DNA from 3 places in the Paraburkholderia sp. CHISQ3 genome. Region 1 is predicted to be linked to each of the others. Evidence: riboswitches for the same ligand, from Rfam matches in the RefSeq annotation. Region 1 holds a riboswitch; each other region holds the start of a gene.

Region 1 (3,273 bases):
GCGTGCCGTAGGCCCAGGTGCCGGTCGGGGAGTTCGATGGCGGCTTCGCTTGCCATGTGACCGGTCCACGCGATGTCCCGCGGCAAGGCTTCCTGCAGCAACTGCGCATGGCGCGCCGAGCCCACGCGATTGGCGAACACGCCATGAAACGGGACTTGTGGCCGGAATTTCGCAAGCCCAAAGGCGATCGCGCCAAATGTCTGCGCCATCGCTTTCGCCGAAATGACCGCGACGACCGGCACGCCGAACGTTGCGGCGAGATCGGCGCTGCTCGGTGTGCCGTCGAAGAGACCCATCACCCCTTCGATCAGGATCAGATCCGCCTGCGCCGCAGCCTCGGCGAGCAGGCGGCGACATGCGTCCTCACCGACCATCCACAGGTCGAGCGATTCGACCGGTGCGCCGCTTGCACGCTCGAGGATGGTCGGGTCGAGAAAGTCGGGGCCGGTCTTGAAGACCCGCACGCGCCGTCCAAGCCGCCGATGGTAACGAGCGAGCCCTGCCGTGACCGTCGTCTTGCCCTGACCCGATGCAGGCGCACTGATGAACAACGCGGGACACGCCGGCATCGCTCAGAACTCCACGCCGCGTTGTGCCTTCACGTGCTGCTCGCGATACGGATGTTTGACGAGGCGCATTTCGGTGACGAGATCGGCGGCTTCGATCAGCGCATCGGGTGCGTGGCGGCCGGTCACGACGACGTGCAGCGCGGCGGGCCGGGCGTTTAACACCGCAAGTACTTCGTCGAGTGGCAGGTATTCGTATTTCAGCACCGTGTTGAGTTCGTCGAGGATCACCATCTGGTAGTCGCCACTGTCGATCATGCGGCGCGCCTCGTCCCAGCCTTTGCGCGCGGTGGCGATGTCGGCGTCGCGGTCCTGCGTGTTCCATGTATAACCGTCGCCCATCGTGACGAAATCGCAGTGCGCCTGGGCGCCGAGAAAATCGCGCTCCGACGTATGTAGTGCACCTTTGATGAACTGCACGACGCCAAGCCGCATGCCATGACCGAGTATGCGCACGGCCATGCCGAACGCTGCCGTACTCTTGCCCTTGCCGTTGCCTGTGTTGACGATCAGCAGGCCTTTTTCGACGGTGGCCGTAGCCTGCTTCTTTTCGTGTCCTTCGCGACGCCGTTGCGTCATGCGTTGATGCGATTCGGGATCGGTTTTCATCGGTCGAGGTCCTGTTCAGTGGAAGCGGAGAGAGTGGAGTGAACGAGTGGATCGGCAACGAGTGCGACGGTGACGCCGTCGTGCACCGTCTTGCCGACGATCAGATAACCGTGAGGTGCCGCGAGTCGCGCGCACGGTTCGCACACACCATCAATGCCCAGATGCACTCGCGCGGCCGCCGAACGTGCAGGCGGCGCGAGCAGTACAGCCGCGATCTGCGTGGATGTGAAAAGACGCAGTGGCAACGCATGACGGGCGCAGAACTCGAGCAGGCCGGGTTCGTTCGCTTTGGTATCGACAGTAGCGATTTCCCGGATCTCGGCGAGCGAGCGCGTACCGAGCGCGGCACGCAGCGCGGCATCGATCTGATCGGCCGACACATTGCGTCGACAGCCGATGCCGGCGATCAGGGTCTTCGTCATGGGTGGATTTCGGATGTGGCGATGCGTGTCGGCAGACCGACGTCGCAGTAGCGATCGCTTATTACCTGGGCGCCGTGTGTCTGTCCCCCGCAGACCCGGCGTTCGGCGTCGTCATCGTCGAGTTCGACGATGACGTTCGCCCCCTCGTCTGGCCGGTATCCGGGCTGGCGGCCTCATGTCGTTGCCTTCCCATCCGCACGCGGCGGACAGTGGCTTCGAACGACATGTGCGGCTCGAAGGCCGCGGGCCGTTTACCGTTGCGGGGACAGCACAGGTTGAGCGCAATGCGCGCTTTCTGTTTCCCGTTTAACTGCACACGCGAGCGCGCGTGCGGGCACCAAACGAGCGCATACGATATCACAGCGCAACACGGTGCCTTCCTTGACGCAGCAAGGCCGGCGGCCTACACTCGCACGCACTCTGGTGCTCGCGTGCGCGCCTCCCGCGCACGCAGTTAAACGGGAAACAGGGCGTCCTCCCACCGCGGAACGGACCAACCTGTGCTGCCCCCGCAACGGTAAGCGAAAGCAGCGCGCAAGCGCTGCAAGACCGGCTTCGCTGCATGCACATCAACCCCGCATGCAATCGACCACTGCGCGACATGAGCGTCGCGTGGGAAGGTGAAGCGGTTCATTCGTTAGCCCGGATACCGGCCAGACAAAATGGGTTCGCGCCGCGGGGATGCGGCGTGTCGTCCACGATTTCCTTGTGTTTCCATTCGCGCCGTACTCCGCGTCATCGTCCCCGCGTTTCGTCTTCTACTGGCCTGTCACGGCGGCGTTCTGTCGTATGGACGAGCAGTTGAACGACGTATCGCGAAGCACGTGGCGGAGCCCTCCGGTGGCGTGGACACACGCGGGTTGTCGGCGAATCCCTCACCGCCACCACGGAGCAGCGATGCAGACACAGATGCGCAAGATTCCCGCCACGATCGTCACGGGCTTTCTCGGCAGCGGCAAGACGACCTTGCTGCGACATATTCTTCAACATGCCGGCGGCCTGCGCATCGCGGTGATCGTCAACGAGTTCGGCGAACTCGGCATCGACGGCGAGATTCTCAAGGGCTGCGGTATCGGCTGCGATGAGGACGGCCGCGAAACGGCGGGACAGGTCTACGAACTCGCGAACGGATGTCTGTGCTGTACCGTGCAGGAAGAATTTTTCCCGGTCATGGAGCAGCTTCTCGAACGGCGCGAGCAGATCGATCATGTGCTGATCGAAACCTCGGGACTCGCGTTGCCGAAGCCACTCGTGCAGGCGTTCAACTGGCCGACGATCAAGAACAGCTTCACGGTAGACGCCGTCGTCACGGTGGTTGATGGACCCGCTGCCGCGAGCGGCCAGTTCGCAGACAATCCGGTCGCCGTCGATGCGCAGCGCAAGGCCGATCCGAATCTCGATCATGAATCGCCGCTGCACGAACTGTTCGAAGACCAGCTCGCTTCCGCCGATCTCGTGATCCTCAACAAGACCGACCTGCTCGACGACGCGCAGCAGGCCGCTGTCGAAGCGCTGGTCCGTGAGGAGATTCCGCCGCAGGTGAAGATCGTCCGCGCGCAGAACGGTCAGCTCGACCTGCACGCATTGCTCGGGCTCGAGGCGGCGTCGGAAACCACGATTCATTTACGGCACGATCACCACGGTTCTGCCGACGATCCCGATCATCATCACGACGA
Region 2 (3,273 bases), on a different contig from region 1:
CGCCGTGCCGGTGGAACTGAATTCGGCGATCGTGCCCGCGCTCTTCTGGGCGACCCAGAGATTGCCGGAGCTGTCGATGGCAAGCGCGCCAGGCGACGTCACGTTGATGTCTTGCTGCCAGACACCGTCTGTGGTGTAGACGCGGACCCGATTGCCAGGAAGGTCGCTCGCATACAGCAGCGAGCCCGAGGTGGCGAGCCCGGTCACGACATCGGCATGGGTTTCGGTTGTGTCCGCACTGACGTTGATGAGCACATCGCGCGTTTGCGTGGTGCGGTTGTAGCGTCCCACTGCGCCGCTGCCGTACACGTTGTTGAATTGCAAGGCGGCGAAGATCGATGTGGCGTTGCCGGTAATGGCGCTGCCCTGGAACTCGTTGTGCAGGCCAAACGAGCCGATGCCCTTGCCGCTCTGATAGAGCGCGACGCCACCTTCGTTTTCATCCCAGAACGACGCGGTGTAGATGACGCCTTCGGGCGCGACCCACATCGAGCGCGCGGTACTGCCCACATGCGTGGCGTCGGTGCCGAAGGTGTTGGCGATCCAGTCGGTGGTGTACTGCTGCGCCTGACATACCGGCGCGATCGTAGCGATCAGCACGGCGGAAAGAAACGCGGAATAGATGCGATGCTTGATCATCGGTGAATCCTCTCAGCAGTATTGTTTTTCCCTGACCTCCCAATATAGTTCGCGAATCGCGAACATGGGTGATGTTGCGATGACAATTGCACGAGAATATCGACGCGCGTTGCATGCGACGATGTTTGCAAGCCTTACACGCGCGTTAGATTGCGTGAGTGCGATGAAGGACTGCGCACCATGTGCGTGCGCAACGGACATGCAAATGAAAGTCGAGCCTCATGCGGAGCGCATGCAGGAGATGAGCGACGCGCAGATCGATCCCACTATCTATGCAGCGGGCCACCAGACCCAGCCGCGTGTCGAACGTTGCAATTCGATGCGCGAGAGCGGGCCGACTTCGATTCGCGTGTAAGCAGCGAGCGGTGCACGTAGCGCATGCAGTAGCGCGGCGCGTATCACGACAGCATGCGTGACTGCGACGACGGCAGGTACTTCTGGAAGTTGTTCGAGCCACTGCGCGACCCGCGTCGACACCGCGGCGAACGATTCGCCATCGGGCGGCGCGGCATGGGGATCGGTGCTCCAGGCGGAGAGCATCGGCAGCTCGTCTGTTGCGATGTCCGCGACGCGCTGGCCATGCCAGCGGCCGTAACTCATGTCGGCAAGCGCAGGTGCGATGTCGGCGGTGAGATTCAACGCTGCGGCCGTTTCGCGAGCACATGGGGCAGGGCTGCTGAATACGAGCGCATCGCGAGGCACATCGAGTTGTGCGCGATACGCATGCGCGTCGTCACGACCGCGTGCATCGAGTGGATCGTCGGCGGGGAAGCGGCCGCTGCGCATCGCGGCGGTCGCTGCATGGCTTACTAGCCATAACCGTGTGTGCATTGCGCTGCTCTCCCATGAAGCGTGTGCCGCGAAGTTTAGCGCGTAGAATAACGCCGCTGAAGCAAGGAAGCCGGTGCAAGTCCGGTGCGGTCGCGCCACTGTAATCGGTTCAATGAAGAACCGGAAGCCAGACCCTCGCTTCACGTCATCTTTTTCTCACGACCACCACGACTATCGGGGCGCGTAACCCCAGGAGAAGTCCGTCATGACCGATGCTGTTTTCAAACCGGCTGTCCAGCCGGTGCCGATCCCTCTGCGTGAATTGCTGCCGTGGATTATCTTCGGCGGCCTGCTGCTGTTACTGGCGATCTATTTCGTCGGCGCCGAAGAAGGCGCGACGTCGTTGATCCCCGGCATGTACGTGCACGAGTTCGTGCACGACGGCCGCCATCTGCTCGGCTTTCCTTGCCACTAACCGGGAGTCGACATGGTCGGTAGATTGTTGATGCGCGGGATGCTCACGGGCATCGTCGCGGGATTGCTCACGTTCACTTTTGCGAAGATCGCCGGCGAACCGCAGGTCGATCAGGCGATCTCGTTCGAAGAGAAAGCCGATGCCGCGAAGGGCGAAGCGCCCGAGCCAGAAATTGTCAGCCGTCACACGCAGGCGGGGCTCGGTTTGTTGACCGGTGTGGTCGTGTATGGCGCGGCGGTGGGCGGCTTGTTCTCGCTCGTGTTCGCGTATGCATACGGCCGCTCGGGCCGGCTCGGTGCACGTGCGTTGTCGGCGTTGCTCGCGCTCGCAGCATTCGTCGCGATCGTGATCGTGCCGAATCTCAAGTATCCGGCCAATCCGCCATCGATCGGCGACCCCGAGACGATCGGCTATCGCACGGGCCTGTTCTTCCTGATGATCGCGATCTCGCTGGCGGCGACGGTGTTCTCGTTGAAGCTGCGGCGTCATGCGGCTGCACGATTTGGCGCGTGGAATGGAGCGATCGTCGCCGGTGCGGTGTTTATCGTCATCATCGCGGCCGTGCAACTCGGCCTGCCGTCGATCAACGAAGTGCCCGCCGCGTTCCCTGCTGCGCTGTTGTGGAAATTCCGCCTCGCGGCGCTTGGCATGCAGGCGATCATGTGGACGACGATCGGGTTGCTGTTCGGTGCGCTCGTCGAGCGTGCACAGCAGAGCTCGCGCAACGTGTTGCCGGCCGGGCTGTGAACGGTTGAAGTCGAGAAGTCGAGCGAGCGCGACACCGGCGAAATCCTGCTGCGCGTTGCTGCTTCACATCGGCGCGGGCCGATGTTGCCGCAGCAGTCCATCGCGAATGAACTGCGCGAGTTCGCGTCCGGCCGGGTTGGCGCCCTGCGCAGGAAATCGCAGGCTGATCGCGAACGGCGGAAGTTCGGGCAGTTGAGCATCCGCGCTGAGAATGTCGAGATCGGCGGGCACGGTCGACGTCAGCCACGCGGTCACAGCGAGCCCGCTGCGCACCGTCGCGGTGGTCGCTTCGATGTTGCCGCTCTCGAAGACCGTGCGCCACTCGATGCCACTGCTGCCCAGCGCACCGAGCACGGTCTGCCGGAATGCGCAGGTATCGCTCACCATCGAGACCGGCAGCGGTCGCTTCAGATGCGCGCTGCCGCCGCGCGCGCCGACCCACACCAGGCGTTCGACACGCAGACATTCGCCACTTGCTTCGGTTGCAGGTTCTTCGATCACTGCGACATCGAGCGAACCGCGCGCGAGTGCCTCCGCGAGCTCCGGCGATGAACCGCAGACAATCGCCATCTCCACGTTCGGCCATGCTTCGGTAAACGCCTTGAAGATCGGCGCGAAGCAGGCACCGACCAGATCGTAGG
Region 3 (3,273 bases), on a different contig from region 1:
TTCAAGCGACGAAATCCATTCACCGCCCGACTTGATGACGTCCTTGATGCGATCGGTGATCTGGATGTTGCCGGTCGCGTCGATGTTCGCGATGTCCTGGGTATGCAGGTAACCGCCAGCCCAGAGTTGCGTGGAGGCATCGGGATTGTTCAGGTAGCCCTGCGTGAGCCACGGTGCACGCGCGACGATCTCGCCGTAGGCCTTGCCGTCGTGCGCAACGTCTTCCATGCTCTCGTTGACGATGCGCAGATCGACGAGCGGAACGGGAAAGCCGGTCTTGCAGCGCAGACGCACCTCTTCATCGCGATCGAGCGGGCCGGTGTGCGGCGGTAGTTGCGCGAGGCTCAAGACAGGACACGTCTCCGACATCCCGTAGCCGACGAAGATATCGATGCCGCGCTCGAGCGCCGCGCTCGCAAGACCATGCGGCAGCGCGCCGCCGCCGATGATCACCTTCCACTTGCTGAAGTCCGCGTGCTTCGCGGTATCGCACGAAAGCAGCATGTGCAGGATCGTGCCGACGCAGTGCGAAAACGTGACGCCTTCGTCGCGGATCAGTTGTACGAGACGCTCGGGTACGTAGCGGCCCGGATAGACCTGCTTCACGCCTAACACGGTGGCGATGTAGGGCATGCCCCAGGCGTGCACATGGAACATCGGCGTGAGCGGCATATAGACGTCGCCGCGATGAAAGCGCTGGCCCGACATCGGACTCGCGAGCGCCGCCATCAAGGTCAGCGTGTGCAGAACCAGCTGACGATGCGAGAAGTACACGCCCTTGGGCAGGCCCGTAGTACCGGTCGTATAGAACGTGGTGGCCCGGGTGTTCTCGTCGAAGTCGGGGAAGTCGTAGCTCGTGGCGCTCGTTGCGAGCATCGCTTCGTATTCGGTAGCGAACGCAATGGTGTGTGCGGTCGGTTCACTACCCGGCTCATCGATCCATACGAAGGTGCGGACCGTTTCGAGTTGATCCTTGATCGCTTCGACCACCGGCAGGAAATCGGTGTGAACGAACAGCACCTCGGCGCCGGCGTGATTGATCGTGTAGGCGATCTCGGCCTCCGACAGGCGCACGTTGACCGTCTGCAGCACGGCACCCATCATCGGGACCGCGAAGTACGCCTCCAGATAGCGGTGGCTGTCCCAGTCCATCACCGCCACCGTGCTGCCGTGCCGCACGCCGAGCCCGTCGAGACCATTGGCGAGCCGCGCAATGCGTTCCTTCAGCGTGGTGTAGGTCATCCGCAGCTTGCCGCGGTAGACGATTTCCTGGTCCGGTGCCTGAACGAACGACGTATGCAGCAACTGCTTGATCAGCAGCGGATAGGCGTACGGGGAAGGCGTGATGTCTTGCACGGCGTCCTGCATCTAAATCTCCTTGAGTCGAGAAATCGATCGGGCTGACACAGGCTGTGGGTACGTATCGCGTGCGGTGGCATCCCGGTTGATGCCATCATCGATTTGATCAGGGGGACGGACTATCCCCCGAACAGGGGAGCGTTATGGGGGTAGGCGCGCCGCGGAGATTGCGGCGCAGACGGGGCCGTTGCAAAAGCGCGTCGCACGAGCCCCGCGTTTGCCCGAAAAGATTGACTGCGCCGCGCGGGAATCGTTACGCTCTCGCCTCGATGGTTCCCGTGATAGGGATAAAAGGGAACGCAGTAGTCGCGTCGATGGATCGACGCTTCGAGTCTGCGGCTGCCCCCGCAACTGTAAGCGGCGAGTCCGTGCCACTCATGGCCACTGGGAAACCGGGAAGGTCGGCACCGGGCGGCGACCCGTGAGCCAGGAGACCTGCCATCAACCGAGGTCCTGCAGCCGCGCCGGGCGGGGTGTCCCGAAGCGCGAGCACCGCGTGATGCGAGTGCGTGTTGCAAGGACGGCTCCGACCTCTGGATCTGTCACATGGCTAGCATCATTAGAAAAACCGCTTTCTTTCAGAAAGCTTTCTCGCGTCGCGTTGCGGGAGTTGCGGGAATTTCCGCCGCCCTCGCCCTTTCGTTCGGTGCATCGATCGCACAGGCGGCTGACGATTCGACGTCGCCACCAGCGCCGCAATCTTCCTCCGACACCACGACCACACTGCCGAACATCGTCGTCACCGGCGATACGCAGCATCTACCGCAATCGTTCGATCAACGGTATGCGACGACGCACGTTCTGACGCGTCAGGATCTCGACCGGCTCTCGCCCGCCGATCCCAGCATCACGCAGGCGCTCGCTACGCTTCCCGGTGTTACCGTTGCGCAGAACGGCGGGCCGGGCGCGACGGCGTCTGTCAGCATTCGCGGTTCGTCGGGTGCGCAGGTTGCCGTGTTTATCGACGGTATCCGCGTGGGCTCCGCGACCACGGGCACAGCGGAATGGGCCGATCTGCCGGCTTCAGCCTTTGAGCGTGTCGAAGTGATTTCAGGTCCCGCGGCGGCTTCGTTCGGCGCCAACGCGGTGGGCGGTGTCGTGCAGCTGTTCACACGCCACTCGGCGAATCAGCCCAACCAGACCACGATCTCCACCGGTGGCGGTTCGAACAAGACGTTTGATACGCAGATTCGTACGTCCGGCAGTATCCCCTCGACCGGCCCACTTGCTGCGCTTGCCGGGCTCACATATTCGCTCGGATTGCACGACTACAACACGGCCGGGATCGATACGACCCAGCCTTACGCATACGGTCACGAAGCAGGCCGCAATCCGTACCACGCGCAGGATATCGACGGCCGCCTCGGCTATGCGCACGGCGACTGGTCGATTTCCACGTTCGCGCTTTATCACCGGTCGGACCTCTCGTACGACAATGCGGGCGGCGATAACCGGCAACTCGATCACCAGTTGACGACGGGCGTCGCATTCCACTGGGACATCGCACCGGACACGCAGTTCGACCAGTCCGTCGGTTACGCGAACGACCGCCAGTTTTACTACACCACCAACAGCCCGGGTATTTCGAGCGACAAGATCGACTCGACGCGTCTCAGCACATCGACGTCGCTCACGCATCAGGAAAAGGGCTTCCGGTTGTTCGGCCTGCCGCTGTCGGGTGAGACGAAGCTTGCCTACGACTTCTCGCGCGAACAAGCCTTCCTGCCTGTCGATATCCCAACCGGCGTGCCGACGCGCAACGATTCCGCGGTGTCGCTCCATCAGTCGGCCACGCTCGGTGCGCTCACGCTGTTCCTCGCGGGACGCCATGAGATTGTCGAAGGCCAGTCGGTCAACACCGGCAATGTCGCCGTGTCGTATGCGATCACGCCCGTCTACACGGCGCGACTGTCA

Evidence for each region. A riboswitch is a leader RNA that binds a small molecule or an ion and turns the genes downstream of it on or off. The one in region 1 is predicted to bind cobalamin.
Region 2: it holds a riboswitch for cobalamin, as region 1 does, so the genes downstream of both, M0D65_RS12430 (CbtB-domain containing protein) here and M0D65_RS31700 (cobalamin biosynthesis protein) in region 1, are expected to answer to the same signal.
Region 3: it holds a riboswitch for cobalamin, as region 1 does, so the genes downstream of both, M0D65_RS11225 (TonB-dependent receptor) here and M0D65_RS31700 (cobalamin biosynthesis protein) in region 1, are expected to answer to the same signal.

What each region holds. Positions count from the first base shown of each region.
Region 1 is NZ_JALPRG010000018.1:99,044-102,316, reverse strand. Features, by position in the region: gene M0D65_RS31710 (cobyrinate a,c-diamide synthase) at 1-569, opposite strand, end outside; gene cobO (cob(I)yrinic acid a,c-diamide adenosyltransferase) at 573-1,175, opposite strand; gene M0D65_RS31700 (cobalamin biosynthesis protein) at 1,172-1,597, opposite strand; cobalamin riboswitch at 1,730-1,954, opposite strand; cobalamin riboswitch at 2,002-2,270, shown strand; gene cobW (cobalamin biosynthesis protein CobW) at 2,495-3,273, shown strand, end outside.
Region 2 is NZ_JALPRG010000004.1:561,952-565,224, reverse strand. Features, by position in the region: gene M0D65_RS12440 (SMP-30/gluconolactonase/LRE family protein) at 1-639, opposite strand, end outside; gene M0D65_RS12435 (histidine phosphatase family protein) at 910-1,470, opposite strand; cobalamin riboswitch at 1,485-1,628, shown strand; gene M0D65_RS12430 (CbtB-domain containing protein) at 1,676-1,885, shown strand; gene M0D65_RS12425 (CbtA family protein) at 1,898-2,632, shown strand; gene M0D65_RS12420 (LysR substrate-binding domain-containing protein) at 2,696-3,273, opposite strand, start outside.
Region 3 is NZ_JALPRG010000004.1:291,773-295,045, forward strand. Features, by position in the region: gene M0D65_RS11220 (fatty acid--CoA ligase) at 1-1,368, opposite strand, end outside; cobalamin riboswitch at 1,613-1,817, shown strand; gene M0D65_RS11225 (TonB-dependent receptor) at 1,906-3,273, shown strand, end outside.